3 regions of the Draconibacterium orientale genome follow, and region 3 is predicted to be linked to each of the others. Evidence: riboswitches for the same ligand, from Rfam matches in the RefSeq annotation. Region 3 holds a riboswitch; each other region holds the start of a gene.
What was found. Region 3 has a riboswitch for cobalamin ahead of BMW53_RS15975 (TonB-dependent receptor). Riboswitches for the same ligand answer to the same signal wherever they lie in the genome.
Positions count from the first base shown of each region.

Region 1: another riboswitch for cobalamin. It lies ahead of BMW53_RS14835 (TonB-dependent receptor); the one in region 3 lies ahead of BMW53_RS15975 (TonB-dependent receptor).
Region 2: another riboswitch for cobalamin. It lies ahead of nrdD (anaerobic ribonucleoside-triphosphate reductase); the one in region 3 lies ahead of BMW53_RS15975 (TonB-dependent receptor).

Region 1 is NZ_FOHT01000027.1:68,305-78,267, forward strand. It holds gene BMW53_RS14815 (ABC transporter ATP-binding protein) at 1-240, opposite strand, end outside; gene BMW53_RS14820 (FecCD family ABC transporter permease) at 240-1,292, opposite strand; gene BMW53_RS14825 (ABC transporter substrate-binding protein) at 1,349-2,467, opposite strand; gene BMW53_RS14830 (PepSY domain-containing protein) at 2,579-4,045, opposite strand; gene BMW53_RS14835 (TonB-dependent receptor) at 4,052-6,238, opposite strand; cobalamin riboswitch at 6,365-6,568, opposite strand; gene BMW53_RS14840 (SbcC/MukB-like Walker B domain-containing protein) at 7,245-9,963, opposite strand, start outside.
Region 2 is NZ_FOHT01000003.1:102,860-112,822, reverse strand. It holds gene BMW53_RS03165 (PAS domain-containing protein) at 1-275, opposite strand, end outside; gene cobO (cob(I)yrinic acid a,c-diamide adenosyltransferase) at 286-822, opposite strand; gene nrdG (anaerobic ribonucleoside-triphosphate reductase activating protein) at 813-1,274, opposite strand; gene nrdD (anaerobic ribonucleoside-triphosphate reductase) at 1,267-3,387, opposite strand; cobalamin riboswitch at 3,551-3,753, opposite strand; gene BMW53_RS03145 (alpha/beta hydrolase) at 4,527-5,366, opposite strand; gene BMW53_RS21225 (beta-xylosidase family glycoside hydrolase) at 5,583-6,287, opposite strand; gene BMW53_RS21220 (glycoside hydrolase family 43 protein) at 6,357-7,199, opposite strand; gene BMW53_RS03135 (beta-L-arabinopyranosidase) at 7,732-9,099, shown strand; gene BMW53_RS03130 (glycoside hydrolase family 127 protein) at 9,111-9,963, shown strand, end outside.
Region 3 is NZ_FOHT01000032.1:18,571-28,533, reverse strand. It holds gene BMW53_RS15990 (ABC transporter substrate-binding protein) at 1-146, shown strand, start outside; gene BMW53_RS15985 (FecCD family ABC transporter permease) at 166-1,176, shown strand; gene BMW53_RS15980 (ABC transporter ATP-binding protein) at 1,178-1,978, shown strand; cobalamin riboswitch at 2,223-2,439, shown strand; gene BMW53_RS15975 (TonB-dependent receptor) at 2,520-4,454, shown strand; gene BMW53_RS15970 (PKD domain-containing protein) at 4,472-5,782, shown strand; gene BMW53_RS15965 (DUF4430 domain-containing protein) at 5,786-6,178, shown strand; gene cobU (bifunctional adenosylcobinamide kinase/adenosylcobinamide-phosphate guanylyltransferase) at 6,305-6,877, shown strand; gene cobT (nicotinate-nucleotide--dimethylbenzimidazole phosphoribosyltransferase) at 7,878-8,882, shown strand; gene BMW53_RS15950 (adenosylcobinamide-GDP ribazoletransferase) at 8,947-9,708, shown strand; gene cobC (alpha-ribazole phosphatase) at 9,705-9,963, shown strand, end outside.

The DNA.
Region 1 (9,963 bases), on a different contig from region 3:
TTTTTCATTCAGGTTGTTCATGGTTTTTTCCATGATGCTGATCTGGCCTTCGAAAAAAGGCTGAAAGCCCGAAAGTGTTCGCATTAGTGTACTCTTTCCGGCACCGTTTGAGCCTAGTAAACAGACCAGCTCTCCTTTTATTATCCGGGCATTCAGATTTGCAGCAACTGTTTTTTGCTTCGCTCCCGAGGAATAGCCAATACACAAATTATTGATTGTAAGAAAGTCGGTGCTACTCATTATTCCAGTATTTTTTCTTTTCTGCGTTTTAAAATGACCGATATAACCACCGGAGCACCAACAAATGCGGTGACTGAATTAATCGGCAGTTCACTGTCGATGCCGGGAAGCCTGGCAATGAGATTACACAACAAAGCAGTTGCGCTGCCAATAATAATCGAATTCAGAATAAGTGTAAAATGATTCGATGTGCGGGAAATCATTTTTGCCAAATGCGGAACGGCCATTCCGATAAAGACAATCGGGCCGCAAAAGGCTGTAACCAGTGCCGTTAATATTCCCGAAGTGAAAATAATGAGAAATCGTGCCTTCCGGATATTGAGTCCCAGGTTGCGTGCGTAGTGGTCGCCCAGCGCCAGCAAATTCAATGGTTTGCTCAATAACAGACTCACGATCGACAAGGGAATTGTAATTGCAGCAAACAATTCTGCACGTTCCAAAGATAGCCGGCTAAAACTTCCCAGTCCCCAAATCACATAATTGTGAACATCTTCTTCGAGGCTGTAAAATTTCAATATCCCAACCACTGAATTCGAAAGATAACCAATCATTACGCCCATTATGAGTACGCTGAGTGTTCCACCTACTTTTCGGGAAATAAACAAAATAAGAGCCAATACCGCCAGTGCTCCCCCCAGTGATGCGCCGGCAACGGCCAGATCTCCCCACATGCCTATTTGAGCAAATGAAAATCCGAATGTTTGTCCGGCTACCAGCAGAACAAAAGCAACGCCCAGGCTTGCACCCGAAGAAATTCCTAAGACTGATGGTCCGGCCAATGGGTTTCTGAAAAGTGTTTGCATAAGCAATCCGGCAACACCCAATGCCATTCCTGCACTTACCGCAACCAATGTTTGTGGCAGCCGCGTGCGAATTAATATATTGTGCCAGATAATATTTTCTGAACCTTTGCCAGTAACACTAAGCAGTACTTCCGAAAAAGGAATATTTACTGAACCCAATGCCATATTCAGCAGGATTAAAAACAACAAGGCCGCAATAGAAAAGGGCAGCAGGGCTTTGGTTGATATTTTGGTATTTTGTTTTAGCATTATAATTCGGTTTTTCTTCCAAATAAAAGGAAGAGACTTGTTGTAGCTGATTTTTTCTATTTCAGTAATTCATAGAATTCCGGCTGATGATCGGGCAAAAGTGATGGATGAAGAAAATGGATGTAGTCAGCAAGGATAACATCGGGTTTCATTGCATTTTGCTCGTAATAAGGTTTCTGCCGAATGTTGCATGCAAAAACATGATTTTCCTTAAAGGCTTTAAAATCGCCATAACGCGGGTCTTCGGCCAGCATCGAGGTTTTATTGTAACCAACCGGATCGGGCAACAATATGCGCCAGTAATCGCAGTTCGCTGCAGCGGAATAAACACTTTCAAAATCGAGCGGATAGGCCGCTTTTTTATCGTCTTTAAAAATATATTCAGCGCCGGCATCCTTAAAATAGTGGGCATAGAAGCTGTCGCCTCCAGGAACATACCAGGTTCCCGAGCGCATCTTCCCGGAAAAAATGGTTGGGCGTTTTTTTACTTTTGCTGCCCGTTCTTTTAATGATTCATAACGATTGGCAACACCTTTAAAAATAGAATCAGCTTTTACTTCCTGATTGGTAAAAGCGGCAATCATTTTTATCCATTCGGCCCGTCCCAGCGGAGTTTCTTCTTCGTAAGCTGCCATAGGAACCAGGTTAAAACCCAAGCTTTTCAAGGCATCGTAACCACCACTTTTAAAGGGCGAAACGAAAATAACATCAGGATTCAGGCTGGCAATTAATTCGGTGTTAAAATGGCCTTCTTTTCCTACACGTTTTACCAATCCAGCCTTTATTTTTTTATTCATTCCTTCATGATAAAGATGGCGGCTGCTGTTTATCGCAACAATGTTTTCGATATTATCGAGCGCAAAGAAATAGGTAAGTTGAGTTGATGATAAACAAATAATTCGCTTACACGGAATGGGAATTACTCCTGGCTGTGCCCCTTTTATTTTCGCTGCCGGAACCAGTTTGAATGACTCATAACTGGCACCTTCGCCACCTGTGCTGAAGATTTTTAACAGTTTGAAATCGTCGCCGTTTTGCAACTCAAAACTATGGGCATATTTTAATGGGCTAAGCGTTAACTGTTCTTCCGATGCCTGTTTTTTTGCCGGTTGACTGCAGGAATTCAACAAGAACAGAAGCACTCCCAACAGGTATAATTTAGTTACAATGTTCATTGTTATTTATTTTTAAGTTCATCGTTACGATTTAATAGCTTGTAAATAGTTCTTCTCAGTGGTAACTTTGGTTTTATTTGCTTTAGCCTACGGAAAGTAGGATTAGCATTTCTATTTTATTTTCCGCTTTATCCGTTTCCAACTTAATACCGCGCCTGAAAAACTTAGCACAATACCTCCTGACGATAGTATAATGAGCAGTAGTTTTCGCAGCCATTCGTGTTCAACAAGCAGTTGGAAATTAAATTTATGTAAGCCCTGGTAGAGCCACCGGTGAATTTTACTGTTCCGGGTAAATGAGCTCAGCACTTTTCCTGTACCGGGGCTGACATACATGAGGTTTTGAGCTTCATTGTTCCAGCTGATTTTATATACCGGAAGCGGGCGCGAAAACATGCCCGATGATTGGTAATAATTATCGAATTCTGATTGAACAGAAATGGAGTACGACGGGTCATTAAATAATAGTGCAGCCCGCTGTTTCATTTGTTGCAGGGAGTATGGCTGTTGCCTGCAAATGGTGTCGCGAGTGGCAATATAGACTTCCGGCACCTGATAATTGTTGTAATAAACAAACCAGGCAGGTTTGCCCATGCTGGTTCCCCATTCGAGTTTTCGTACCCCGTTTTTATTCTGGAGAACCTGCCACAATTCGGAAAAAGAATGTCCGCTGTTTACTGGTGCTTTGGCCCCTTTATCCCAAAGTTTACGAGGTTCGAATATTTGTTTTTTTGAAGCGTTATTATCCGGGAAATCGACAACAGAAAACAAACCGCTTAACAGAAAAGTGAATACAAATAGCCCGAAAAAGAAGCCGGCAAGGTGATGCCATTTGTACCAGAATTTTTTGTACGAAGTAATGCTTCCGTTCTTCTTTCTTTTTTTGCGTTTGTTGAGACGGATAATTCCGGCAATAATTCCGGAAATGCTGGTTAAAAGACCGATAACAGAAATCCAGATTACTACCTGGTTCCAATGTTGCACATTCAGCCGCAACGAGCGAAAATAAATCCAGTGCGGAATAGCTCCAATACGAGCCAGCCACCGTGTTTTTCGGTCAGTTTGCTGAACAATGGTTCCGGTTTTCGACGACATATACAGAACAGTATGCCGACTGTCATTCATATAAAATTTGTAAATCGGAAGCAAAGGCTGGTAATAACTCCACGGCATCCACTGATCGAGCTGGTTGATTTTTACTGATTTCAATATCGAACTTCCCAGAAAACGTTGTGCTTCCTGTTGGCACAATTCTTCAGAAAAGTTACCGATAGGCTGGAGCGTTTCGGCATTATAAATCTTTTGTGCCTTTTTCCCGGCAGATACGCGATAAACCGGCGTATCGTTCAGTTTATCGAGTTTTACTGATCCTTTTACAGAATCGGGTAAGGGAAGGATGTGTTCAAAATCGGTTTGAGAAAAAGGCTTTAGAAAAAGAAACCGATCTTCGCGCGAGGCATGGGGAAACCCGGCATAAATAAGCACGATTCCCGAAACAAACCAAATGCAAAACATCAGGCTAAGGGCAATGCCTGTAACCTGATGAATTTTTAAAAGTGTTTTTTTTAAGCGATGCATGAGCTGTTAGTTGTTGAATGCGATTTGCAAGCCCACAAAATAAGTGCGTCCGGGACTGATTGTTCCATAATGCGAACCATAAGGGCTGTCATCTACATAATCGAACAGGTTATCAACCCCGGCAGACAATTCAAAATCAAAGGCTCCCCTGGTTTCTAAACGGTGAATAGTAGTCAGCTTCCACAAATTATAGCCTTTGGCATTGCCATATTCATCATCATAAAATTTATCATCCTGGAAACGGCCATTCAGGTTGGCAGTCAGTTGGTATTTTTTCCAGTTGTGCATATAGCTAAAGCGGATGTTGCCGTAATTCTGAGCAACTCCTTCCAAACGAATATTATCTGTTTTATTCTGGGCATTGACATAACTGTAACCTCCGCCAACAGAAAATCCGGCAGTAATATTTGCATTAAAAAGAATGTCAAAACCTTTTGTGCCGGCTTCCGAAATATTGTAATGCTGGCGAGTAGTTTTCACACCGTTTGCGGCATCTTCTGGTGATGTTTCTATCGTTTGGTAGTCAATCAAATCATCCACGGTATTCTGGTAGCCGGTAACACTGAACGAAAACCGGTTGATTATATATTCTGCCGAAAGTGCAAAATAATCTGATGTTTGTGGTTTCAAGTCCGGGTTTCCTAAATACAGGTTACTTCTTTTTGCATAGTAATAATATAGTTCTTTTAGGGTTGGTGCTTTAAAGCCACGGGCATAGGTTCCCCTAAAGTTAAAATCGTGCAATTTATATAGTGCTGATATTTTGGGTGAAAAGGCGTTTCCAAACTCTTTGTGATTAACGTAGCGGGCACCTGCTACCAGTATTAAATTTTCGAAGAATTTCATCTCGTCCTGGGCATAAAAGGCCATTGTGTAGGCATCGGCTGAAGTTCCAGGCAAGCGTCCTTCCGATTCGAGTTCCTCGTTCACATATTCTCCGCCTACCGAGAACTGATGGCTGTCCGAAAGTTTAAAAATTCCTTTCAGATTTAACGATTGACGCAACTGTTCGGTTTGTTTGGCTTTGTCTCCTGTCACAAAGTCGCCTGATTCCTGATTGTATTTATAGAAGTAATTGAAATTATCGGAATTCCAATCGAGCGATAATTTGTTTTCTTTTCCAAGCAGGTACCCGGCTCCGGCGGAATAGCTAAAATCATCATACGAATAGCCGTATTTTCCAACGCTTACGGGACGCTCAACATCTCGTTCGTATTTTGATCCTTGTGCATACACGCTAAGTTTTTGGGTCAGGTTGTAAGCCAATTTTTGATTAAACGTAAAGTCGGTCGACTGATTTTGTGCCATGGCTTCGGTTTCCACCAACTCATCATCATCCAGCTCGTATTTGCTTAACTGCCAGCCATCCGTAGTTTTTCGGTCAAACGATGTTGTGGAAGATAGTTTCCCAAAATTCAGATTAAGACTGTTGTGTTGTATCCACTCACCATAACTGCCCACTCTTGAATTGTTAACTACATTGATTTTGTTGTTGGCTTTTTTGGTGATGATGTTTATAACCCCGGCAATGGCTTCGGAACCATACAATGCGGAAGAAGCACCTTTTACTACTTCAATTCGTTCCACATTGTCAGGATTTATACGGTTTAGGTCGCTCTGTCCGCCAATATCCCCGTAAGTTCTTTTTCCGTCAATCAGAACCAGGATGTAGTCATTACCCAAGCCGTTCAACTGCATAAAAGGTCCCATTACGCCTGGGGTGAAATCAAACGAAGGACTTACTGCTAACATCAAATCGTTGAAATCGGACGGAGCAATTCGGTTGATCAGATTTTTATTAATGAGCTCAGTCTGAACAGGTGCGCTTTTCAGGTGATGTGGCGTTCCGGTTCCGGTAATAACAACTTCACCTAAGGTGCTGGTTGATTTTTCAAGCTCACAATCGAACTTCGTTTCTGCACCGGAAAGGGTAATTTGTTCTTTCATCCGGTGATATCCAATGCATGAAACAACTACCTCATAAATTCCGGGTTTCACATCTTTAATAAGGAATTCACCATTTTTGTCGCTTACGGTTCCCAAAGTTGTTCCATTAAAATACACATTGGCACCTACAAGTGGTTGGCCCGAATTTTTCTCACTTACCGTTCCTGTGAACGATACATTTTGTGCCCAAAGGTTGGATGCACTGAACAATAAAATTAAAGTTAAAAACCAGTTGAATTTTTGCATGGTTTAATTATTTAAATGTTAAACAATTGCACCTTGCTTTCCATCGTCAACCCCATGACGATACAATAAAAATAATGTTGAACTATGTAGGTTCACAACATTAACTTCTTACCCGGAAGCAAAATGTATATATTACTGATTTTGGCAGGTTTTCTGGCTCGCCCCGGATTGAAATGCCTTCCCGTTCCGAAAATTCGGTACAGTGGCAAAAGAATTTTTCAATCCTTCAACAGGGCTTACAGCTGCGGGTACAGCTCCGGTTTTTCACCGGATTCCCTTTTATTATTCCTGATGTTTTCAGGAACAATCACCTAAAATCGGCCGCAAATGTATTGATTAAAATTTAAACGGGATTGTATTTATTAAACGAAAAGAAAAAAATATTGATTATCCGTTCTATGTCATAATTATTATTTAGCAAGTCATGCTGTCCATCAGCTGACGGATTCAGCATCTCTCGCATCTAATAATCAACTATTTGCAAGAAAGACCCTGAAACAAGTTCAGGGTGACGTGCTGGTTGTGACCAATTGCGGACATCCAATAAAAAATAATAAAATTTAGAAAGAGTCTTTTGAGATGGGGTTATTATGCCGATTTAACAATGATCGATTGAAAATCCATAGCTCAAAAAGCGAATGAAATTCGTAATAAAACCGACCACCAACAGCGCTTTCTTTCCATTCCCATAACGATATTGAAGAAGATTTTTTAACAAAAAGTCACAGAACCTCAACAAATTATATTATTTTCAACAATCGTTTAGCCTGATCTCATCTTGAAAAATTGCAGACACATACCAGTTAATAAACAACAAAAATGCATAGCAAACATTCCCTTTTATTTCGAATGAAGCCTGATAATTGGCTTAAAACGACCTTCGTTGGTTATTACTATTCGGCATACATAAATCACTAAAAATAAATTCCCCGATTGATCTATTACTGCCAAGTACTGTATAAGAATATGCCCATAGTCATTGCCGGAATTTGTAATAAAAATTAACTTACTCCATCCAACTTGCCCAAATTCTGCTTCCGCGTTCCTCTTGATTATCAATTCGAAGATGTACATCAATTTCCTGTTGCATTTCTTCCACATGCGAAATCACGCCTACAATTCGATTTTCTTTTCGAAGCGATTTTAGCGTGTCAAAAACAACTCCCAGTGATTCTTTGTCCAGGGAACCAAAACCCTCGTCGAGGAAGAAAAAGTTTTGGTTCGATTCAGTAATTTTCTGAATGTTGTCGGCCAGCGCTAAAGCCAGCGACAAAGCTGCCTGAAATGTCTGTCCACCGGAAAGCGTTTTTACACTTCTTATTTTTCCACCATTCATAAAATCGCGTACCTGGAAATTATTGTCGGGCGTGATTTCCAAACTCAGCTTTTGTCGTGTAAGCTGGAAGAAACGGTCGTTGGCAGCATTGCACAAATTTTGCAAATAAACCGACGAAATGTAGTTGACAAAACCACTGGCTTTGAACAGCGATTTCATCGTTTTCAGATTCTCGGCCCGCAACTCCAGTTTTTCCAATTCTTTCCGAAGAGCAGCCTGGCTTTCCAAATCTTTTTGCAACTTTTTCAGCTGTTCTGAAATTTTCCCCTGCTCCTGGTTCTTCCGAACAAGCTGTTCCTTTAACAAAGCAATGTCGGCATTTAATTTCTGATGCGTTTCCTTATCATAAACACGTTCGCCGATTTCTTTCTGCAATTCTTCCAGCAACGACTTGGCACGTAAAAACTGATCTTTAAAATGCGCTATTCGTTGTTTTTCCTGATCCGGATTAAACTGTTCCGACAAGATTGCCGTAACCTCATCGATGGAATTATACGTCGATTTCTCCAGCTGTTCCTTTGTTTGCTGTTTCAGCTTCTCCATGCTTTGTTTTTCCTGCTCCAGCTCCTTTTTGCCAGCCTGTACCGAACCAAACAAGGTGTCGCGCAGTTTGCTTTTCTCGGTTATTTGCTGAGTTATTTCGGAGAAAGATTTTTCCAACTGGCTATGTTCCTTCTGCAGCTTACTTTTTTCTGTTTCAATCTGTTCAATTTTAACTTCCTGATAAGTTTCGGCTTTTATCAACCGCAGTTGCTTTTCCAGCGTTTTTAGTTCAGTTTGCTGTACGGTTAAAACGGTTCTGATTTTATCGACTTCCACCTGAAACCGTTTAAAATCATTCCCTTTCTTATCCATATCCTTCCCTAACTTCTCCAGTAAATCATCCTGCTTTTTCAATTCGCCCTGAATACGCCTTGCTTCCTGAAACGCCTTTTCCAGTTCGGTTTCCACGCGATATTTCTCCCAGGTAAATTTCTTTGCATGAGCCTCGATTCTTTCCTGCTGAGCCTTTTGTTTTTGCAACAAAGAGTTTTTCTGCTGATGAATCATCTCCTGCTGTTTGCTGAATAGATTTATGCGGCTTATCCAATCCGATAGCTGTTCCTGTTCTTTTTCGTTTGCCTGTTTTTCTGCCGAAAGCTTCAACAGCGTATCGTTCAGGTCTTCGGTTTTTAAAACATCGGGATGATGCAACGAACCGCAAAGCGGACATGGCGCTCCTTCTTCCAGGTTTTCGGAATAAGCTTTCAACTGCGCCTTTACCCGGAGATGACTTTCCTGCTCATTCAGTGCTTTCTGCTTTTCCTTTACTTTTCCGGTTTTATCCTTTAAGATTTGAACGATACTGGAATATTCTGTTTCCGGGAGTTTCCCGAGACCGGCTTCTTCCAATAGTTTGGCCACAGAATTTTGCAGCGTTGAAGTTGTTTTTTGATTTTCTTCCAACTCCTTTTGAATTGCCGGAAGTTCCTTTTCGAGCAGATGTTTCTCGGTGTACCAGGTTTTTACCGCAGCTAACAGTTCCAGGTCGGGCATCTTCCCTTTCGAGACTTTTATCAGCGCCTCCAACTCCAGTTTCTGAGTCTTTAGTTGTTCCAGTGTTTTTTCAGTTTCGTTACAAACCTGAGTTCCTTTCTGTAGCCTTACATTTTCTTTTGAAATGGTTTGCTCCAGCGTTTTCATTTGTATTAAGCGGCCAAGTTCATCTGCCTTTTGTTTTAACTCTTCCCGTTTCTCATAAGCCGGTTTTAGTGCCTCAAGTTTCTTGTTCAATGTTCCGATTTCGCTCTCCTGCAACTTCAGTTTTTCTTCATCCTGCTTAAGCTGTTTTTCGCGGATCTGCACTTTCTCGTTTGTCGATTTCAATCCATCCAGCAAATGCTTAAACTGAATTACACACTGTTCGAAACGGGAGATTTTCTGCTCCAACTGTTTGAAAACCGGCTCTTGTTCCTGCAACGATTTGTATGCTTTTTCAGCCTTTGATTTTCGCACTGCTAAATCCTGAAGTTTCCGAAGTCCTTCTTCCGACTTCTGATAGTCAGCCAATTTTGTATTCTGCTCTTTAAGTTCATTCTCAAGTTGCTCCAGTTGAGATTTGAATTGCTTCAATTGCTCAGCGTCAACGCTTCCCAATTGCTGCAACTGCCCTTCGATGTTCTGCTTTTGCGCATTATTTTTGCTTTCGAGGGCGGTTACTTTATAATAAAATTCAAATTTCCCGAGGTTAAAAAGTTCCTTCATCATTTGAGTCCGGTCTTTATTTCCCAATTGGAGAAATTCCTGAAACTGTCCCTGCGGAATGATAATCGTACGTTTAAAATTGTCGTAACTCAATCCGATTGCCTGTTCAAGCTCAGCTGCTTCGATGGGAATCCACTCGTTCCCT
Region 2 (9,963 bases), on a different contig from region 3:
ATTAATGCTTTGTATGGATAAGTTTTTAATACCTTTTTTAGATCTGTTTTCCAGTTAAACTTACCAGAATATTTATGAAGTGTTTTAAGTTCTGTTTCTCTTTCGGCTTCCTTTAAATTTTGTTGGTATTTGGGATAATAAAATTCCCAGCACATAAGAGGAGGCGCAAGCCTTTTTGGTGGTTTTATATCTTTTTTTACTTTTTCTAACTCAGCCTTCGAAAGACTCGACAGGTAGATATCGAGGCACATCATGTCTCCAAGGTTCTTTTTCATTTCTTAGTTGTTAAAATTCAATTCCTTTTCGAGCATTAACTCCGTTTTGGTAGTAATGTTTTATTTCCTTCATTTCGGTTACCAGGTCGGCAATATCAATAATTTCCTGCGGAGCATATCTACCGGTAATAATCAGCTCGGTATTTTCCGGTTTTTTCCTGATGGTTTCCAATAGTGATTTCACCGGAAAAAGCTCGTAATACAAAGCGATGTTGGCTTCGTCGAGAATTACCACATCGTATTGCCCCGATTGAATAATTTCTGTGACCTCTGCCAAACCTTTTTGTGCCGCGTCTATATCTTTTTGTGTTGGATTTTTCACAATAAAACACCCCAGGCCATATTGTTTAATGGTAATATCGGGCAGAAACTTGTTCACAGCTTCAATTTCAGCATAGATTTTTCTTTTTACAAACTGGGCAAAGAATACTTTTTTACCGGCACCAACTGCTCTTAATGCCAGGCCAAAAGCAGCCGTTGTTTTGCCTTTTCCGTTCCCGGTGTAAACTTGTGTATAGCCTTTCGTTTGTTTGTTTTTTAATGAAATAAATAACTCACATCTTTCATAAAACCATCTTGCTGAATTTCGAATAAATGCTGGTTAGTTGTATCGCTTTTTAAGTTACCTAAATTTTCTACGTATCCGCCCAGTTTTATGTACTGAAAGTTAGTGCTGTCAAAAGCTTCGGGTAACCTGGCACAACCCGAGTACCACGCAGTTTTAGTTTCCGGGTAATGAAGGCGTATAAAATTAGCCAATTCTGCTACTCTTTGAGGATCGCCATCTCCGCCCATAAAACAAAAACAGGTGATAGATGAGGCGTATTTTTCCATCAAGGAAACGATTTGCACTTCGTTCAGTTCTTCGCCAATATCTTTCTGCAAATGCGGACTGTGGCAGCCTTTACACCGATTCGGGCAATTGGTAATATTTACTGCCAGTGTAACTTCGTTCGGAATTTCCTGAAAAACGATATTGTAGTTGTAATATTTAAGCATATTCTTCCACTTTTTCTTCCTTATTTTTTTGAGCGTAATAGCGTTTTGCAGCTTCTTTCTGGCGTGCATCAGAGAAGCTGCTCACTCTTTTCATGTAACCAATAATACGGGTTAAATAGTCGATATTTTCAGTCTTACAATTTGGGCATTCTTTTAGATACCGCTTGTCGATATGGCCACATTCATTGCAAATGGTATTCGGAATATTAAAGGTGAAATAATTGCAACCTTCTTTGGCAGCTACCCGAATTAACTGGCGGTATTGAGCAGCACTTAAATGTTCCTCTAAATTCATATGTAATGCAGAGCCCCCGGTTAGGTGTTCGATGTATTTTTTCCCGTGAACCTTGAATCTATCAATTACATTCAATGACTCGTCTTCTACAACATAGAAATAGCTGTTGTAACAATCTCGCGGAACAAAATAACCATCTTCACGATCCCATTTTGCATGTTTTACGCCCACGTTTTCGGCCGGAATCATTTCGCAATTGAACAAGGTGTCTTTTGTGCGGTATTTTTTATTGTATGTTTCAATTAAACCAAGTACTTCGCTGGTAAATGCTGCGTAATCAGGATTGTCGTTTATTTCAATTCCAAGGAATTCTGCGGCTTCAACCAGGCCGTTTACACCAATGGTAAGGTACTGGCGCCCCATGTTTATATAACCGGCATCAAACAGCGGAAGCATGCCTTTTTCCTGTAGTTCTTTTAAATTTTCGTTGTAGCCCAATTGTACTTTGTGTACCAGGTCAACCACTTCTTCAAGGAAATTAATGTAAGGAATTCGTTCCTTTTTAGCTTGTTGTACGCAACGGTTCAGGTTAATTGTTAATACACTTTTCGAGCCGGTTGAAACGCCACCTGCTCCCAGTGTGTAACTAAAACCATTGTCCTGAATTTCGTTACGTAAACGGCAGCACGAACTTAAACTGTCGGCATTATCGCTTAAATAGGTGAAAAACGAATGACCATCGGCATACATTTTTGCTGTGAATTCGCCATATTCTTCATCTTTTGTATCGCCGTTTTCTGTAAGCATTGCCATTGTTTCTACCGGGAAAGTCAGCATGGTTTTCGTGCGCTCCTGGTTAAACCAAAGCATAAAACGTTTTTGTAACCAGTTTAACGAATCCCATTCAGGTTTACTTCCGTCGGGGAAAACAAATTCGCCAAACAAACTTTCAAAATAATACTTATCGTAATAGGCAATGTTCCAGAATACTGCCTGGAAATTTCGCGCTCCGGTTGGTTGATTAAGCGAATAAACAATTTGCTCGAAACAATCAGTAATCACTTTATCAATCGAGCGTTTCCTTGCCGATAAATCAGCGGTTTCGTGGCTGCGTTTGTGGTAATCGTTGCCATATTCTTTTGCCACAAAATAGTTCATGTACATTAAAAACTCGGGTGTTGCACAAGCACCGCTCAACATACTTGAAACGATAAATACCATGTTGATAAAACCACCACAAAACGATTTTAAGTTGGTTGGTGCAGTTGAATTTCCGCCAATTTTCGAGGTGCCATCCAACAACCAGGGGTACATGGTAATGCTGGCGCAATAGGGAGCCAGGCTGGTTTCGTCGTTTTTATAGATGTAATGTTGACTTAAAAAATTAAGGTATTTATTCGATAACTCTTTCCCAAACATATCCGAAAGGCGGTCGGTGAGCAATCGGCGGTTTAAACGGATAAAATTTCCTTTCGGAAGCTCTCCAATTAGTGTGGCAATGTTTTTTTTATCGACATTGGCATTGGCATCAAATTTACTTCCACTGGCAGCATTTCCGGCAGCACAATATTCAATCAGAAATTTAATACGATCACGGGTTTCCCTGTCTTCAGAATGTTTCTGGCGGTAGAGCATGTATGATTTAGCCACGGCAAAATAGTTTTCGGCCATTAACGAACGCTCCACCTGGTTTTGAACTTCTTCAACATTCATATCTTCCTGAATATTTACCCGGTGCAGAATGTTGGTAAGGTCATCGTCGCTTGCAAAACTTCCTACAGAAAGAAAAGCTTTCCTGATTGCATTTTTAATTTTATTCATAGAAAACGGAACCCGCTTTCCGTCTCTTTTTACGATTGAGATTTGCGTACTACTCATACTATTGTTTTTTTGTTTTTAATATGCTGTTTTGCTCGTATTTTATGATTAAAAAATCTAACCGGAAGCCAAGAGGTGCGCATTCAAAACAATTATCTGCTGATGGTACGAAACGAGAAAATTATTTTACTTACGAACCAGACTTCAACTCCCGAAAGCCTAATTATTAAAAATGATTTTGGCAGGTCTTCTGGCTTGTCCTGTTTCTGAAGCCTTCCCATCCGTCAATTGGCGAACAGTGGCAAAAGATTTTCAAAAACACATTTATGGACTTACAGCTGCGGGTACAGCTCCTGATTTTAACAGGATTCCCTTTTCATACCGGATAGCGTTGCTACACGATAAACCAATAATCCAAAACAAGTTTAGTGTTTTTATGTATACAATGTAATTTGGAGTTTTAAACAATTTAATTGATAAAATGAGTAAAAGGCTTCTGTTTTCAGCACTTCTGTCGTGTTAATAATTGCGTAAAATTGAGAAGACTTCATGATATTTTATTGCACAAAATCGAATTTATTATTGTTATTTAAAAAATAGCAAGATTTATTTTATTTGGTTGAAATTGAGCTTGTTTGCTGTTTTCTTTCTCTGTTCTGTTACCTAACTTTATTTCCATAAAAAGACCCTTTCGAGGTAGGATAGCAAGTTTATGTTTTGGGCAGACCAAAACCCAAGTTTAGCATCCCGTTGGTCTAAAAAATGGTAATAAAATATGAGGCAATTTAACAAAGGTGTCCGTCCACGAAAATTGGATGGTTCAATATTCAGGTATGCTATTTATTAAACAACGAAAATGTTATAAACAGGGAATTTGGCAACCTTTTACAGATAAAAGATAACTATGAAAAGTATGTTGTTTCTCTTGATGATATGAAATATTCGAACTATAAAGATATTCTTCATCTACATCCGTGGGAATTAATCAACATTTGAATAAGGGGTTACATTTTCGTATTTTTAGGCTATAAAATATTGAAAATGAACCAGTGAGAGACAAAAACGAGACCTCACTATTTGTGTTGAAATAACATGTAGATTATGAGTGCATTATGGGCGTAATTCGATTCCCGTCCGAGTATCAAAAAGCCTGATATTCAAAATGAGTATCAGGCTTCTTAATTGCTGTTTTATCCGTTTTAGTCTTCCTTTCCTTTTTCAAAAAAGTGGTGAAAGAATACACTTTGAAAAGCAATCGCATTTTTCCAGTATTCCCAGGTGTGTCCTCCGGGGCGTGTGGTAAAATCGTGCGGAATATTTCGCTCAAGAAGTTTTTCGTGTAAGTTGCAGTTAACGCCGTAAAAGAAGTCGCCTACACCACAATCAATGGCAATTTCAAGCGCTCCGGGCGTTAGTTTATAAACCAGGTTGATGACTGTGTTTTCTTCCCAATTTCCCTTGTTTTCAGCATAAGTGCCCAGTCGTTTCGAAATATCCCAGTTATTGGGAAACGGCCGGATATCAACTCCGCCGCTTAAACTGCCAGCAGCACCGTAAACATCCTGGTTTCTGAAAGCCAGATACAAGGCACCGTGTCCACCCATACTTAGTCCGGTAATGGCACGTCCTTCGCGTGAGGCAATGGTGCTAAACGAATTGTCCACCCAATCAACCAATTCATGCGCTACATAGGTTTCGTATTTTATGCTGTTGTCAATCGGGCTATCAAAATACCAGCTCGAAAAAGCGCCATCAGGGCAAACGATAATAAACTGATACAAATCGGCATAGTTTTTAATTTCAGGTACGTTGTTTATCCAGTCGTTTTGATTGCCACTATAGCCGTGAAGCAGGTAAAGAACCGGGTAGGAATTGTTTTCGGAATAACCTTCCGGAGTAATTACCACAGTTTCTATGTCTTTATCCATCGACTGACTGTGAGTTGTTAAGTGTTGAACTTTGGCCGCTTGGGTATTGAGTATTGCGCCGGTAGCCACAATCATCAATATCATTACCTTAAGAAAAAGTGTTCTTTTCATACGATTAAAATTGTTTGTTACTAAGGTATCGTATGGAACTCGCATTTATTTTAGTCATCCTCTTGGGTGTGAATAGTTTACATGCTCGTTTCATACTGTTATTAAATTTTTTAGAGTTGTTAAAATTAGCCACAAAAATTTTATGTTAGGCATTTTCTGCAAGCTAATGTTTGTGTTTGCTTTTATGTAAATTACCATATTACATATAAGTTTCAACTAATTCTTCAGGTATTCCATCCAGTCGAAATCGGCGTCAGCTTCCGAAGTTTTGCCATTTCCGGTGGCATACAATCCAACATAAATACCGGTAAAAAAGCCCACTGTTTCGGTTGCCAGAAACTTCGCATCGGCGGTTTCAACGGGTGTAAATTCGTCGTTGCCCTGTGCAAACGAAAAGGTAAAAGTGGTTTTATCGCCGTTAACCCGCAGTTTCACCGAACCCGGTTTTAGCGTATATGCTTTCGAGGTATAAACGGTTTGTCCGAATTGCAATTTTACGGTGAGAATACGGTCGTTTCCTTTTTTACTCACCAGTATATCGAAGTGCGAACCGTTGTTTAGCAAAATCAACCCGGCCTCTTCATTCTCATTTTTCGGGTCGAAATCAAGCTGAGTGGTGGCTGTAAAATAATGGTCTTTTAGCCGGCGTCCCACAAAGGTTGACGCTTTGTTGGTACTGATGGTTTCAGCAGCTCCTTTTAATCGCAGGAATCCTTTTCGTTCCGTTAGTGAAAAGTTATTTTCTACGGGCGCCTGAATATAGTTCCAGTCTAAACCGAGTTTTTCGTTATCAAACTCCACTTTAGCAGGAGGTTCGGGAAGCGGTTTTAAGGGCAGGGTAGGGCAGGTCATATCAATGTCAACCGTTCCGTTTCCGTTTACCACAGGCCAGCCGTTTTTGGGCCAGCTTACCGGTGCCAAACAGGTTTCGCGCCCTAAAATGTGGTGCGTTTTATCCGAAATATTGCGGTAACCATGGAAAACGATCCATCACGAATTGTCGTGTGCCTGAATGATATCGGCATGGCCAATTCCCTGTATCGGTTTTCCCTGGCCGGCAGCGTTGCAGTGTGTTAAAATCGGATTGGCCGGATTATCGATGTATGGCCCCCAAATGCTGTTACTGCGGGCAATGGTTTCAGAGTGTGCCTCTTCGGTTCCGCCTTCTGCTGCCATCAAGTAGTACCAACCGTCTTTTTTGTAAATGTGTGGTCCTTCAGCATAACGGCCGCCGGTGCCGTTCCATACTTTTTTACCCTCCGATAATTTTCCGGTTTTTAAGTCAACTTCATACAAAATAAATGGCGAACTAATAATGTAGGCTTTTCCATCTTCGTCCCAAAACAGGTCGGGATCAATTCCGGGAACATCAACCCAAATTGGATCCGACCACGGACCGGCAGGATTTGTTGCAGTTACAAAAAAGTTTCCTCCGCCGGTAATGTTGGTTGTAATCATATAAAAAGTTCCGTCGTGGTAACGCAGCGTTGCTGCAAAAATGTTCAGCCCGTTCGGAATTTGTTCTTTCCGGTGAATACAATGACCGATCTGTTGCCAGTTAACCAGGTCTTTACTATGGAAAATGGGAACTCCCGGAAAATATTCAAAAGTGCTGGTAATGAGGTAGTAGTCGTCGCCAACACGGCAAACACTCGGGTCGGAGTAAAAACCGGGAAGGACAGGATTAGTATAGCTTACCGTTGCTTCTGGCTCGGGCGCTTTTGCAAACGGATTTGGCGCAACTTGTGCAAACAGGTTAAAACTCAGGAAAAGTGCAATGAACAGCATAATACACTTTAATCCTGCTTTTGAGTTCGATTTAGTTTTATTCATGGTTGTAATTAATTTTAGCTGGTTGTTTAACGTTATTACTCGTTGATAAGGCTAAATTACTAAAGTTTGGCGATGAGCGAAACGAATACATATAATGATTCAGGTTTGTAAAAAAACGAAAGAGTACAGATATATTTAAATGAGCAAGGGCTTTGCTCTTCGAACAGAAAACAATCATCTGCTTCCCGGCAGACGTGTAAATGTATAAGATAAGCTTTCACTGGCAGAAGATGAACGAAAAAAATCATCAGTTAATGTTCATCTTTTGTCTGGTTGTAACACGCTGATTAAAGAGGTTTGTTCGCTGATGGATGAGTGACGTTCTCTGGCATAAGATTATCGTGATCTCCTTGCTGCGAACGACTATCGTGTGGAAGATTGGGGGAGCATACATGTTGTTGTAACAACTATATGCAAGACTTTTACCGATTTGTCCACATAATTTGGCATAAAAGCGACTGATAAAAATAAGAGTTTATTTTACTTTTGTTAATGTACTGGCATTTGCATTGTCAATAAATTCAATAAAAATATGAAGAACTTTAAACTACTATCTGTTGCAATTCTCTTTGCACTTTTTGCATGTAACAATCAGAAACAACCCGAGCCGTTTGCCAAAGGCGAGTTTAAAACCTGGGCCGAAACGCCACCCATGGGCTGGAACAGCTGGGACTGCTACGGGCCAACCGTTGAGGAACACGAGGTAAAGGCCAATGCCGATTACATGGCCGAAAATCTTAAGGGACACGGTTGGGAATACATTGTTGTTGATATCCGTTGGTTTGTTGAAAACGACAAAGCCGGCGGTTACAACCAAACCGATCCGCGTTATGTAATCGACGAATACGGCCGTTACCAACCTGCTGTAAACCGTTTCCCTTCGGCTGCGGATGGAAAAGGTTTTAAAGAGCTGGCCGACTATGTGCACGGCAAAGGATTGAAATTTGGTATCCACATTATGCGCGGTATTCCGAAAGTGGCGGTCGAAAACAAATTGCCGATTCTGGGAACCGACGGAATTACTGCCGATCAGATTTACTCCACTGAATTGCAGTGCCCCTGGTTGCGTGATAATTATACCATTGTTGCCGACAAACCCGGTGCGCAGGAATATTACAATTCGATTATGAATATGTACGCAGGTTGGGGCGTTGATTTTATTAAAATCGACGATTTGTCACGACCATATCATCAGGGGGAAATCGAACTAATCCGTAACGCCATCGATAATTGTGGCCGCCCGATCGTACTGAGTACATCGCCTGGCGCAACGCCAATTACGGCTGCCGACCACGTAAAAGAACATGCCAATATGTGGCGCATGGTTGATGATGTTTGGGATACCTGGCACCATTTCGCCAACCTGATAAAAGTAGCCGAACAATGGTATCCGCACATTGCGCCCGGCACCTGGCCCGATTGCGATATGATTCCGCTCGGACGTATCTCAATTCGTGGCGAACGTGGCGAAGACCGCATGACGCGTCTTACACCAAATGAGCAATATTCGTTAATGACGCTGTTTACCATTTTTAAATCGCCACTAATGTTTGGCGGCGACTTGCCTAGTAACGACGATTTTACGCTGTCGTTGTTAACCAACGAAGAAGTGCTGAAAATGCATCGCAAAAGCACCGGTGTTAAACAACTTTTCCAGGATGAAAATAAAGTGGCGATCACATCAAAAAATCCGGATACCGGAGAAATTTACCTCGCACTGTTCAATATCTCTGATGGCGAAGAGCCTTTAAATGTAGGTGTTGAACTATCCGAACTGGGTATCGATGGTGAATGTTCGGCAAATAACATGTGGACGGGAGAAGACCTTGGAACGTTCTCCGGTTCCATTGATAAAAGTCTTTCGGCACACGAGAGTGTATTGTTAAAAATTAACCTATAATCTCCGGTCTCATGAAGTATATAACATTAATTTTTACGTTGGTTTTCATCCTTAGTTCATGTGTTAAAAAAGTTGATAATTCGACGGCGCAGTATTTTAATCTTAGCGATGTAAAACTGCTGGATAGTGAATTTAAAAACGCACAACTGCAAGACATTGCTTACCTTATGGCGCTTGACCCCGATCGTTTATTAGCTCCGTTTTTGCGCGAAGCCGGCTTGGAAACCAAGGCAGAAAGTTACCCTAATTGGGAGAACACAGGCCTCGACGGGCACATTGGCGGGCACTACCTTACGGCGTTGTCGCTGATGTACGCCTCAACCGGCAATACGGAAATGAAGGAAAGACTCGACGACATGATTTCCGAACTAAAACGTTGCCAGGATGCCAACGGAAACGGTTACATTGGCGGCGTTCCCGGCGGACAAACTGCATGGGATGAGATAAAAGTTGGCGATATCCGTGCCGGAGGTTTCAGCCTGAATGGCAAATGGGTGCCGCTGTATAACATTCATAAAACTTACGCCGGCTTGCGCGATGCGTGGTTGTACGCCCACAACGAAACGGCAAAACAAATGCTGATTGCCATGACCGACTGGATGCTGGATTTGGTATCCGGCTTAAGCGATGAGCAAATTCAGGACATGCTGAGAAGTGAGCACGGCGGATTGAATGAAACCTTTGCCGATGTAGCTGAAATTACCGGCGACGAGAAATACCTCGTGCTGGCCAAACGGTTTTCGCATCACGAAATTCTTGATCCTTTAATCGGGCATCACGATGAGTTGAACGGGAAACATGCCAACACGCAAATTCCAAAAGTTATCGGTTACCAGCGCATTGCCGAACTGGGTGGCGATTCGG
Region 3 (9,963 bases):
AACGAAAGGTTTGGAATACTTACGAAGGAATGGAGGCCGTAAATAACAACAAGGTTTTTCTGATTTCTTCGGAAACAGCCTGTAGCCCAACACCGGCAAACTTTGCAAGTGCACTGAAAGATGTTTACCGTTTTATAAGCGAGTAAATCCAAAAGTTAGAGACGAATGAACAGCAAATATTTAAAATGGATACTTTTTTTAGCCGCACTTTTGGTGTTGTTGCTGGTGTCTGTTTTGTTGTCGTTATCGGCCGGTGAAATAAAAGTTTCGCTGATGCAACTGCCACAAATTTTGTCGGATAAAGGCAGCATCGAATACACTGTTCTAGCAAAAATCCGTATTCCCCGAATATTGATGGCCATTGGTGTTGGCGGCGCTTTAAGCCTGTCGGGAGTGGTGTTGCAGGGTATATACCGAAACCCGCTGGTTGAGCCCTACACGCTGGGAATTTCCGGTGGTGCGGCTTTGGGAGTGGCCATTGCCATTGTTTTTGGGCTGAATACTCTGAGCTTCTTTTCGCTTCCGGCATTTGGCTTTTTGGGGGCGCTTGTTACGCTCATTGTTGTGTATCTGTTAAGTATAAAACGTGGCGGATTAAGTATCAACAGTATGTTATTGATTGGCGTAATGGTAAGTTTTGTGTCTTCTTCGGCCATGATGTTTCTGATGTCGATTTCTACCGCCGAAAACCTGCATAACATTGTTTTCTGGGTGATGGGATCGCTGGATGAGTCGAACAATTCTCTGATTGCCATTGCATTCTATTCATCGCTGGCCGGACTGGTAATTTCGTACTTTTTTGCACAAACGCTGAACGCACTTCGCCTGGGTGAAGTAAAAGCACGGCACTTGGGAATAAACACCGGCGTAGCAATAAAACTGCTGTTTTTTGTGGCGTCGTTACTCACCGGAATTGCCGTTTCGGTAGCCGGAGTTATCGGTTTTGTTGGTTTGGTTATTCCGCACTTAATCCGATTGATTATCGGCAACGATTACCGTGTCCTTTTGGCCGGTTCGTTTATGGGAGGAGCCATTTTTCTGATACTTTCCGATACCATTGCCCGAACCATTATTTCGCCAAATGAACTGCCGATTGGCGTAATAACCGGTTTTATTGGGGGATTGGTTTTCATTATTGTGTTGAGTCGCTCCAAATCACATTTCAAACTGAATTAGCATGGAGCAGTTTTTTCAAATATCAAATTTTTCGTGCGGATATCCGGGAAAGTTCATTCTCCAGGATATCGATTTTTCAGTGGCAAAAGGTGACATTGTGGGGATTATCGGTCCAAACGGTTCGGGAAAAACTACTTTGTTTCGTGGAATTTCAGGAGAGCTTCCTCCGCTGAAAGGTAAAATGGAGCTGAAGGGGTTGGATACGCGAAAAATGAATCTGAAGCAGCGTGCTCAAAATATTGCCATTGTTACGCAGAATATTGAAATAGGCAGCATGACTGTGGAGGAATATGTGTTGATGGGCCGCATTCCGTATCACAAACAATTTCAGTTTTTCGAGACCAAAGAGGATTTTGCCATTGCCGAAAAATACATGAAGCTTACGGGCGTTGACAAACTGAAAGGAAAATACATGAATGCCTTGAGTGGTGGCGAGCAACAGCTTGCAGGAATTGCCCGTGCATTAACACAAGAACCCGATTTACTTCTGCTCGACGAGCCAACTTCGCATTTGGATATCACGCACCAGGTTCAAACACTGAATCTCATTCGCCGCTTGAGTTGCGAACTGGGATTAACGGTTCTTATGATCATTCACGACCTGAACCTGGCCGGAGAATATTGCGATTCGTTGATTATGATGCAGGAAGGCCATATTCGTAAAAAAGGCCTGCCGGTAGAGGTGCTTAATTATGCAGATATTGAAGCCGTTTACGAAACCGTTGTAGTGGTGCGTACCAATCCCATCTCAAATAAACCGGTGGTATTTTTGGTGTCGGAGGAGGTGATCAAAAAAAGTTAAAGCGATACCTGGTGATGCTCTCACTCGAAGTGAGAGTATCACTAATTTGTAGTTTAACTTCCCTAATAAAACAATTCGGAATTAGCTTTTCAAGAGTCTGCTAAATCATTCTTAATGCACAATTAAGTTTTGTTGCGTTCGCTTAAGGCTTTCATATTAGCGATTTAGGAGTGCTATTAATAAGTAGAGGTATTTTCCTGCGTATCTTTTTCAATAATATCATGCTTGTTAAAAAATGTGACTATCTTTGTCGGTGAATTTAGGTTCTTAAAATTTCTGTATCAGAAATAAGATGAAAAGGGAATCCGGTGAAAAACCGGAGCTGTACCCGCAGCTGTAAGTCCTATCCGTCGGTTGACGGATCGTGTTATTGAACCATAAGCCACTTTCTGAGGGATCGGGAGGGAAGGCATCAATAACCGGGATGAGCCAGAAGACCTGCCATAAATTCAATAGTAAATAATTAAGCTTCGGGATAAAAGCTTGAGAAATATCATCCGTATTTTTCACTGATTTATCCAAAGCTCCTTAAGTGTTTAGAATGAGGAGGTTTGTAGTTTTTGGAATCGTATTGTGGGCGCTGGCTCAAAATGTAGCGGCGCAGCAGCCCTTTACCGTGTTCGACACCGTGCAGGTAGAAGAAGTAGTGAGTTATGGAAAGCTTCAGAAATACCAGTCGGGAGCAAAAATCGAACTCATTAGTGCCACGCAGTTTTCGCTGGCGCAGGATGGAAACCTGGAGCAATTGCTCTCGCGCAGTTTACCCATCGCCTTTAAAACCAATGCAGGTGGTTTGGCCACTATTCGTATTCGTGGATCGGCACCCGATCATACCAGTTTAAATTTTGGCGGCATAAATATTAACTCGCTCACGCTGGGCCACTCCAATGTAAATAACGTTCCCATTTATCTTTTCGATAATATTGGAGTGCAGTTTGGTAGTGCCAGTTCGGTAAACGGTTCGGGAAGTATTGGAGGAGCCATTCATTTAGGCCTGCAAAACCACTGGACCAATGGTTTTAAGGCGGAAGCCCGTATTGCAAACGGATCGTTTGGAGAGCAGCTTTACGGTACAAAACTGTTTTGGGGAAACGGCAGGTTTGAAGCAGTGACCCGTGCTTTTTATTATTCGAAAACAAACGATTTTAAATTTACAAACCCCAACTACCGCGATTTTGAAAACGATATTTTTGAAATTGAGGATACGCAGCACAATGCCAATATTAAAAATATGGGATTACTACAGGAGCTGAATTATAAGTTCAACAAAGACGAGTTCTTCATTTTTAATGTTTGGGTAGAAAATGACTGGCATCTGGTTCAGCAAAACATGCAAACAAACCTGAGTAATCCCGATTTGCGCGAAGAGTACAACGATGATCATGTGCGTATTTGGGCAGGTTATAAAAACCGCAAAAATCCCTTCAAATTCGAGATTAACGGTGGATATGTTTATGACAATGCCGTTAGCGACGAAAATACTTCCGACACCATTTCAACCCAACGCATAATTGGCGAGGCATTTATCGAACACGATTTTTCGCCCAATGCCAGCTACAAAGCCGGAGCAAAAACTACCCGTATTTATCCCTCGGTTTATGCCTATTCCAAGTCGTTGAAACACGAGGACCGGGTAGATTTGTATGCTTCGTACTATCAACGTTTTTTTAGCCGTTTAACCGCAACACTGAATTTGCGTTACGGTTATGTAACCGATTTCGATGTGCCTTTCACGCCGTCGTTTGGACTGAACTACCTGGCGCTTTCAAAAGAAAAGTATGTGCTTCGGTTTACCGGAAATGTTGCACGTAGTTATCGTGTCCCGACCTTTAACGACCGCTTTTGGGTGCCCGGTGGAAATCCAGATCTGAATCCCGAAAAAGGAATGAGTTACGAATTTGGATCGAAGTGGAGCTACTGTGTTGGAGACGTTTCAGGGAATGTAAAACTGAATGCTTTCCTGATGAATGTTGACGACTGGATTTTGTGGAAAAACGGTGGTTCGTACTGGTACGCCGCGAATGTTGAAAATGTACAAAGTAAAGGACTGGAGTTTATGACCGATTGGAATTATACCCTTTGGGGATTGAAAGCCAATTCGGGACTGAACTATACTTACACTTCGGCAGAAAGAAAAAAGTCGCAGAATAATACCAATGCGCTGAACCGTCAGTTGGAGTATGTTCCGCTGCATGCCGGTAATTTTTTCACAACGGTAGCTTATAACAAATTCGATTTTACAATTGACGGAAGTTACACCGACGAGCAATTTACCGACGAGGAGCAGAAAAATATTCTCGATGCTTATGTTCTGATGAATGTGGCTGTTGGTTACAACTGGAAAATCGACAGCCAGAATCAAATTCGAATAAACGGAATGATCAACAATGTGCTGGATACCAATTACCAGTCGAGTTGGGGCTATGCCATGCCCGGCATTGCTTACCGATTAAGTATTACGTATAAATTCAAATAAAAAACAAACTACAAAAAATGAAAAACCGATTTAAAATTTTGACACTTTTGGCGGTGTTGGCACTTGCCTTTACTGCTTGCGATGACGATGAAAGTTTAGATATAACGCTAGGCTTTTCTTTCTCACCTGAAGAAAATATTCAGGTTGGAGATACCGTTTATTTTACAAACAATTCGGTGTCGAATATGGATGTTGTTTACACCTGGGATATGGGAGATGGAACAACATTAAATGATGAATCAGTAGAGCATGTTTATGCCGAGCCAGGTGTTTATGATGTAACTTTAAGTGTGGAGGATGGGCAATCCGAAAAATATGTTAGACAACAAATCAATGTTGACGCATCTTTGGCCTTCATTGTTAACGCCGGAAGCTGGTCGGGAGATAAATCGACCATAACGGCTTACAATAAATATACTGATGAGGTAGTGAACAGCTATTACAGTTCTGTGAATGGATTGGACATCACTTCAAATATTCAATTTGCCTACAACTACAACGGCAAAATTTATATGACGGGGAATACTGCCGATCAGATTTTTTGGGTTGATGCAAAAACCTTTGAACAAACGGAAAATGGGATTACCGATCAGATTGTAGGCCCCCGTAACTGTCAGGCACTTGGCGATTACCTGTATGTTTCTTGTTGGGGTGGAGCAGTTTACGCCGATCCTACACTCTCGTACATAGCAAAAGTAGATTTAACTGCCGGAGAAGTTGTGAGTACAATTCCTGTGCATTATGGCCCCGAAGGTTTGGCTATTGCCGGAAACAAATTGTATGCTGCATTAAATTATACAAATCAGGTGGCAGTGATCGACCTGGACACAGATGAGGTTTCATACATCGATCTTCCTGAAGGCAACATTCCATCGTATTTTGAAAAGGATGATCAGGATAACTTGTATATCAATCTGGGAGTTGCATACGGCAATGAAACCACACAAACAGGTATCGGCTACATTAATACTTCTACTGATGAATTTGAAGCGAAATATGATTTGGAAGGAGTTAGCAGCATGAACTATGTTGATGTTTTTGAGTTTAATGATGACTTCTCAAAATTGTATATCGTAACTACCGGTGGCTACGGAATGCCTGGTGGAGTATCTGTATTTGATGTGGCTTCAAAAAGTTTCGAAGCCGAAAAATTCATCGATGGAGTGAATGGATTAAATGGTTTGGGTTACTACGACGATAAACTGTTTTGTTTCTTCTCAGACAATGTAACCTCAAATGGTTCAGTGGTAACCTACTCACCTGATGGAACAGAATTGAAAGTGTTTGAAACAGGTATTGCACCATTCATGTTGCTTGATGTTGAATAAGCGATGAACAAACTAAAAATATTTTGCCTTTATCTGCTGCTGGCTTGCTTTTTCGGATTATCGGCTTTTGCCGGCAACAGAGATAAGGTTACTGTTGAAATAGATTTTGGATCGTTGAATCATCCAAAACTGAAAATCGAGACAAATTGGAAAGAAGGGCTTTCGGCTTTGGAAGCCCTCCAGTTTGTTGCGGAGGTAAAAACACACCCGGTGGGGCAATATGTTTTTGTCGATGAAATTGATGGTATAAAAGGTGAGCCGAACAAAAGTGTTTGGTACTACAAAATAAATGGCGAGCCGGCCAAAAAGATTGCTATCAACCAGCCCCTTGAAAGTGGTGATAAAATAACATGGATTTATAAACAGGATGTTTGTAGTCCGAAAGAAGACAAATAGCTATAGGAATAATTATAGCAGTTTCTTCCCTAAGTGCGGCACTCAAAGCACATGATAATGATTCTTACCCCTGGTCGCGTACCTGGGGTTTGATTTTTTGTAACTTTTGATATTCAATTTTATAGAATGGCACAAATAACATTTATAACAGGCGGCCAGCGCTCGGGGAAAAGCAGCTTTGCACAGAAACGTGCTGAAGAAAATTCGGATGCACCGGTGTATTTGGCAACCGCTCATATCTGGGACGAAGATTTTCATCGCCGGGTTAAACGCCATCAGTCCGATCGGGGCGAACAGTGGCAAACCATCGAGGAAGAGATTGAAATCAGTAAGCATGATTTGGCCGGAAAAACAGTGATGCTTGATTGTATTACGCTGTGGCTGACCAATATTTTTTACCGGAACAACAACGATGTTGATGCCAGCCTGGAATTAGCCAAGCGAGAGTGGGATAGATTTATCAAACAGGAGATGGAGCTTTTCGTGGTAAGCAACGAGCTGGGAATGGGCGTTCATCCCGAAAACGAAATCGCCCGGAAATTTGCCGATCTGCAGGGCTGGATGAACCAGTACATTGCCAAATCGGCAAACGACGTATTTCTGATGGTTTCGGGAATACCGGTACAGGTAAAAAGGCAAAAGGCAAAAAGTAGAAAGGTAAAAGTTGGGCGAAGCGAATTGAAAATCGGCCATAGCTAAATCCCAACCGCAGTGTCGGCAACAAAAATTAAACTTCGAGTCTTCGTGTTTAAAAAAGAATGAATTTCGAATGCTGATTAACGAATTAAGATTTCAGAATGCTTTGCGTCTTTGCGCCTTTGCGGTTAAAAAAAACTTCGGGTTATAGTGTTTGAAGTTTTACCACAAAGTTGCACAAAGGCAGCACAAAGTAACACTAAGAAGAACTATTGATATCTACTGTGCCTGCTGTGGTTCAGAAACAAGTAATAAGGAAAGAATATTGAATTTCGAATGAAGATTAACGATTTAAGATTTTAGAATTCTCTGCGTCCTGGCGCCTTTGCGGTAAATATCTTCGTGTCTTTGAGTCTTCGTGTTTAAAAAAGAATGAATTTCGAATGATGATTAACGAATTAAGATTTCAGAATGCTTTGCGCCTTTGCGATTAAAAAAACATCGAGTTATAGAGTTTAAAGTTTTACCACAAAGTTGCACAAAGTAACACTAAGAAGAACTATTGATACCTACTGTGCCTACTGTGGTTCAGAAACAAGTAATAAGGAAAGAATATTGAATTTCGAATGAAGATTAACGATTTAAGATTTTAGAATTCTCTGCGTCCTGGCGCCTTTGCGGTAAATATCTTCGTGTCTTTGAGTCTTCGTGTTTAAAAAAGAATGAATTTCGAATGAAGATTAACGAATTAAGATTTCAGAATGCTTTGCGTCTTTGCGGTTAAAAAAAACTTCGAGTTATAGAGTTTAAAGTTTTACCACAAAGTTGCACAAAGTTGCACAAAGTAACACTAAGAAGAACTATTGATACCTACTGTGCCTGCTGTGGTTCAGAAACAAGTAATAAGGAAAGAATATTGAATTTCGAATGAAGATTGACGAACTAAGATTTCAGAATGCTTTGCGTCTTAGCGCCTTTGCGGTTAAAATGTTTGTGTCTTTCTCTTTAAAAATTATATCTGCGCATATCCGCGCAATCTGCGAGAAATTAAAAAGCAATAACAATGACATTAAAAGATCAGCTACAACACAAAATCGATAACAAAACCAAGCCGCTCGGATCGCTTGGAAGGCTTGAAAAACTGGCCCTGCAAATAGGCATGGTTCAAAACACACTGTCGCCCAAAATTGAAAAACCGGCGCATCTGGTTTTTGCTGCCGACCATGGCCTGGTTGACGAAGGCATCAGCCCGTACCCCAAAGATGTAACCTGGCAAATGGTAATGAATTTTTGCGCCGGAGGTGCTTCCATCAACGTTTTTTGCCGGCAAAACGCAATGAATCTGAAAGTTTTTGATGTGGGTGTTGATTACGATTTCCCGGCAGAACTACCCGTGATTAATGCCAAAGTGGCAAACGGAAGTCGTAACATGCGAAAAGAACCGGCCATGACCGCGGAGGAATGTCGCGCCGCGATGGAAGTTGGTGTCAAAGCCGTTCGCGAAGAAGCGGCCAAAGGGTGTAATACCATCGGTTGTGGCGAAATGGGAATTGGAAACACCTCGCCTTCGTCGTTACTGATGCACAAATTTACCGGCCTTTCACTGGAAGATTGTACGGGTAGAGGCTCGGGCTTGAATGATGAGCAGGTCGATCGTAAAACCAGAATCCTACAAGAAATTGCCGCGAAATACAATCCCGGCACGCCTGAAGAAGTTTTAGCAACTTTCGGCGGTCTTGAAATTGCTGCCATGACGGGGGCTTACCTCGAAGCGAAGAGACAAAATATGCTTATCCTTATCGATGGTTTTATTGCCACGGCTGCTGTGCTTACGGCAATACAACTGGACCCGGCAGTAAAAGATAATTGTGTATTTTGCCATGGTTCCGATGAAAAAGGACACGAGCTTATGTTGCAATACCTTGGAGCAAAACCGCTGCTGCAATTGGGAATGCGATTGGGCGAAGGAAGCGGAGCTGCTGTTGCGATGCCGCTGGTAAAATCGGCTGTAAATTTCCTCAACGAAATGAGCAGCATGGACGATGCCGGTGTTAGCAATAAAGATTAAGTTTACAAGTCAGAGTTTGAAATGGTTTTAGCTCTTTGCTCTCTGCGCATAGCTCTTTACAAACATGAAAAATGAAATAAAAATATTCCTCACAGCCCTGATGTTTTACACCCGAATTCCGGTGGGAAGCATCGAAGGATGGTCGGAGAAGATGCTGAACAAAGCAACGCGCTACTTTCCGGTAATCGGATGGATTGTTGGAGGGGTTGGGGCATTGGTTTATTTTGCTTTTGGCGCTGTATTGCCAGTTACGCTGGCAGTAGCCCTCAGTATGGTGGCCACAATTCTGTTAACCGGAGCATTTCACGAGGATGGTTTTGCCGATTTCTGCGATGGTTTTGGAGGCGGCTACACACCCGAACGTATCCTGGAAATAATGAAAGACAGCCGGATTGGTACCTACGGAACAGTAGGTATTTTATCGGTTCTGGCGATAAAATTTCTGGCCTTGTCGCATATCGATACAATGCGCATTCCTTTTATTTTAATTGCCGGTCATGCCTTAAGTCGCATTTTCCCGGTGCTGCTAATTTATTCTTCGGTTTACGCGCGCCTGGATGCAACAAGCAAAACCAAGCCCGTTGGTAAAGCCGATTCGTTATTTTCGTTGCTGTTGGCACTGGTTACGGGCGGATTGTCATTGCTGTTCCTTGCCTGGCAGGAAACTGTTTTGGTGATTGCGGTTTTGCTCATTGTAACCTTTTTCTTCAGGAATTATATCACACGCAAATTAGGCGGTTACACCGGCGATGTTTTGGGTGCCCTGCAGCAATTGTGCGAAGTGTTTTTTTATTTGTGTATTCTTGCTTATCAAAATCTGGGATGAAGATCTACACGATCCGACATAGCAGCGTAAATGTAAAACCCGGCATTTGTTATGGGCAAACCGATGTTGATGTGGCCGAATCGTTTTACGAAGAGCAAAAACGTCTTTCACAGGAATTAGCGCAGGTGAGTTTTGATGCCGTGTGGTCGAGCCCCTTATTGCGTTGCCGGAAACTGGCTGAAAGTCTTTTTCCGAATAAGGCGATTCATTTTGATTCGCGACTTAAAGAATTGAATTTTGGCGACTGGGAAATGC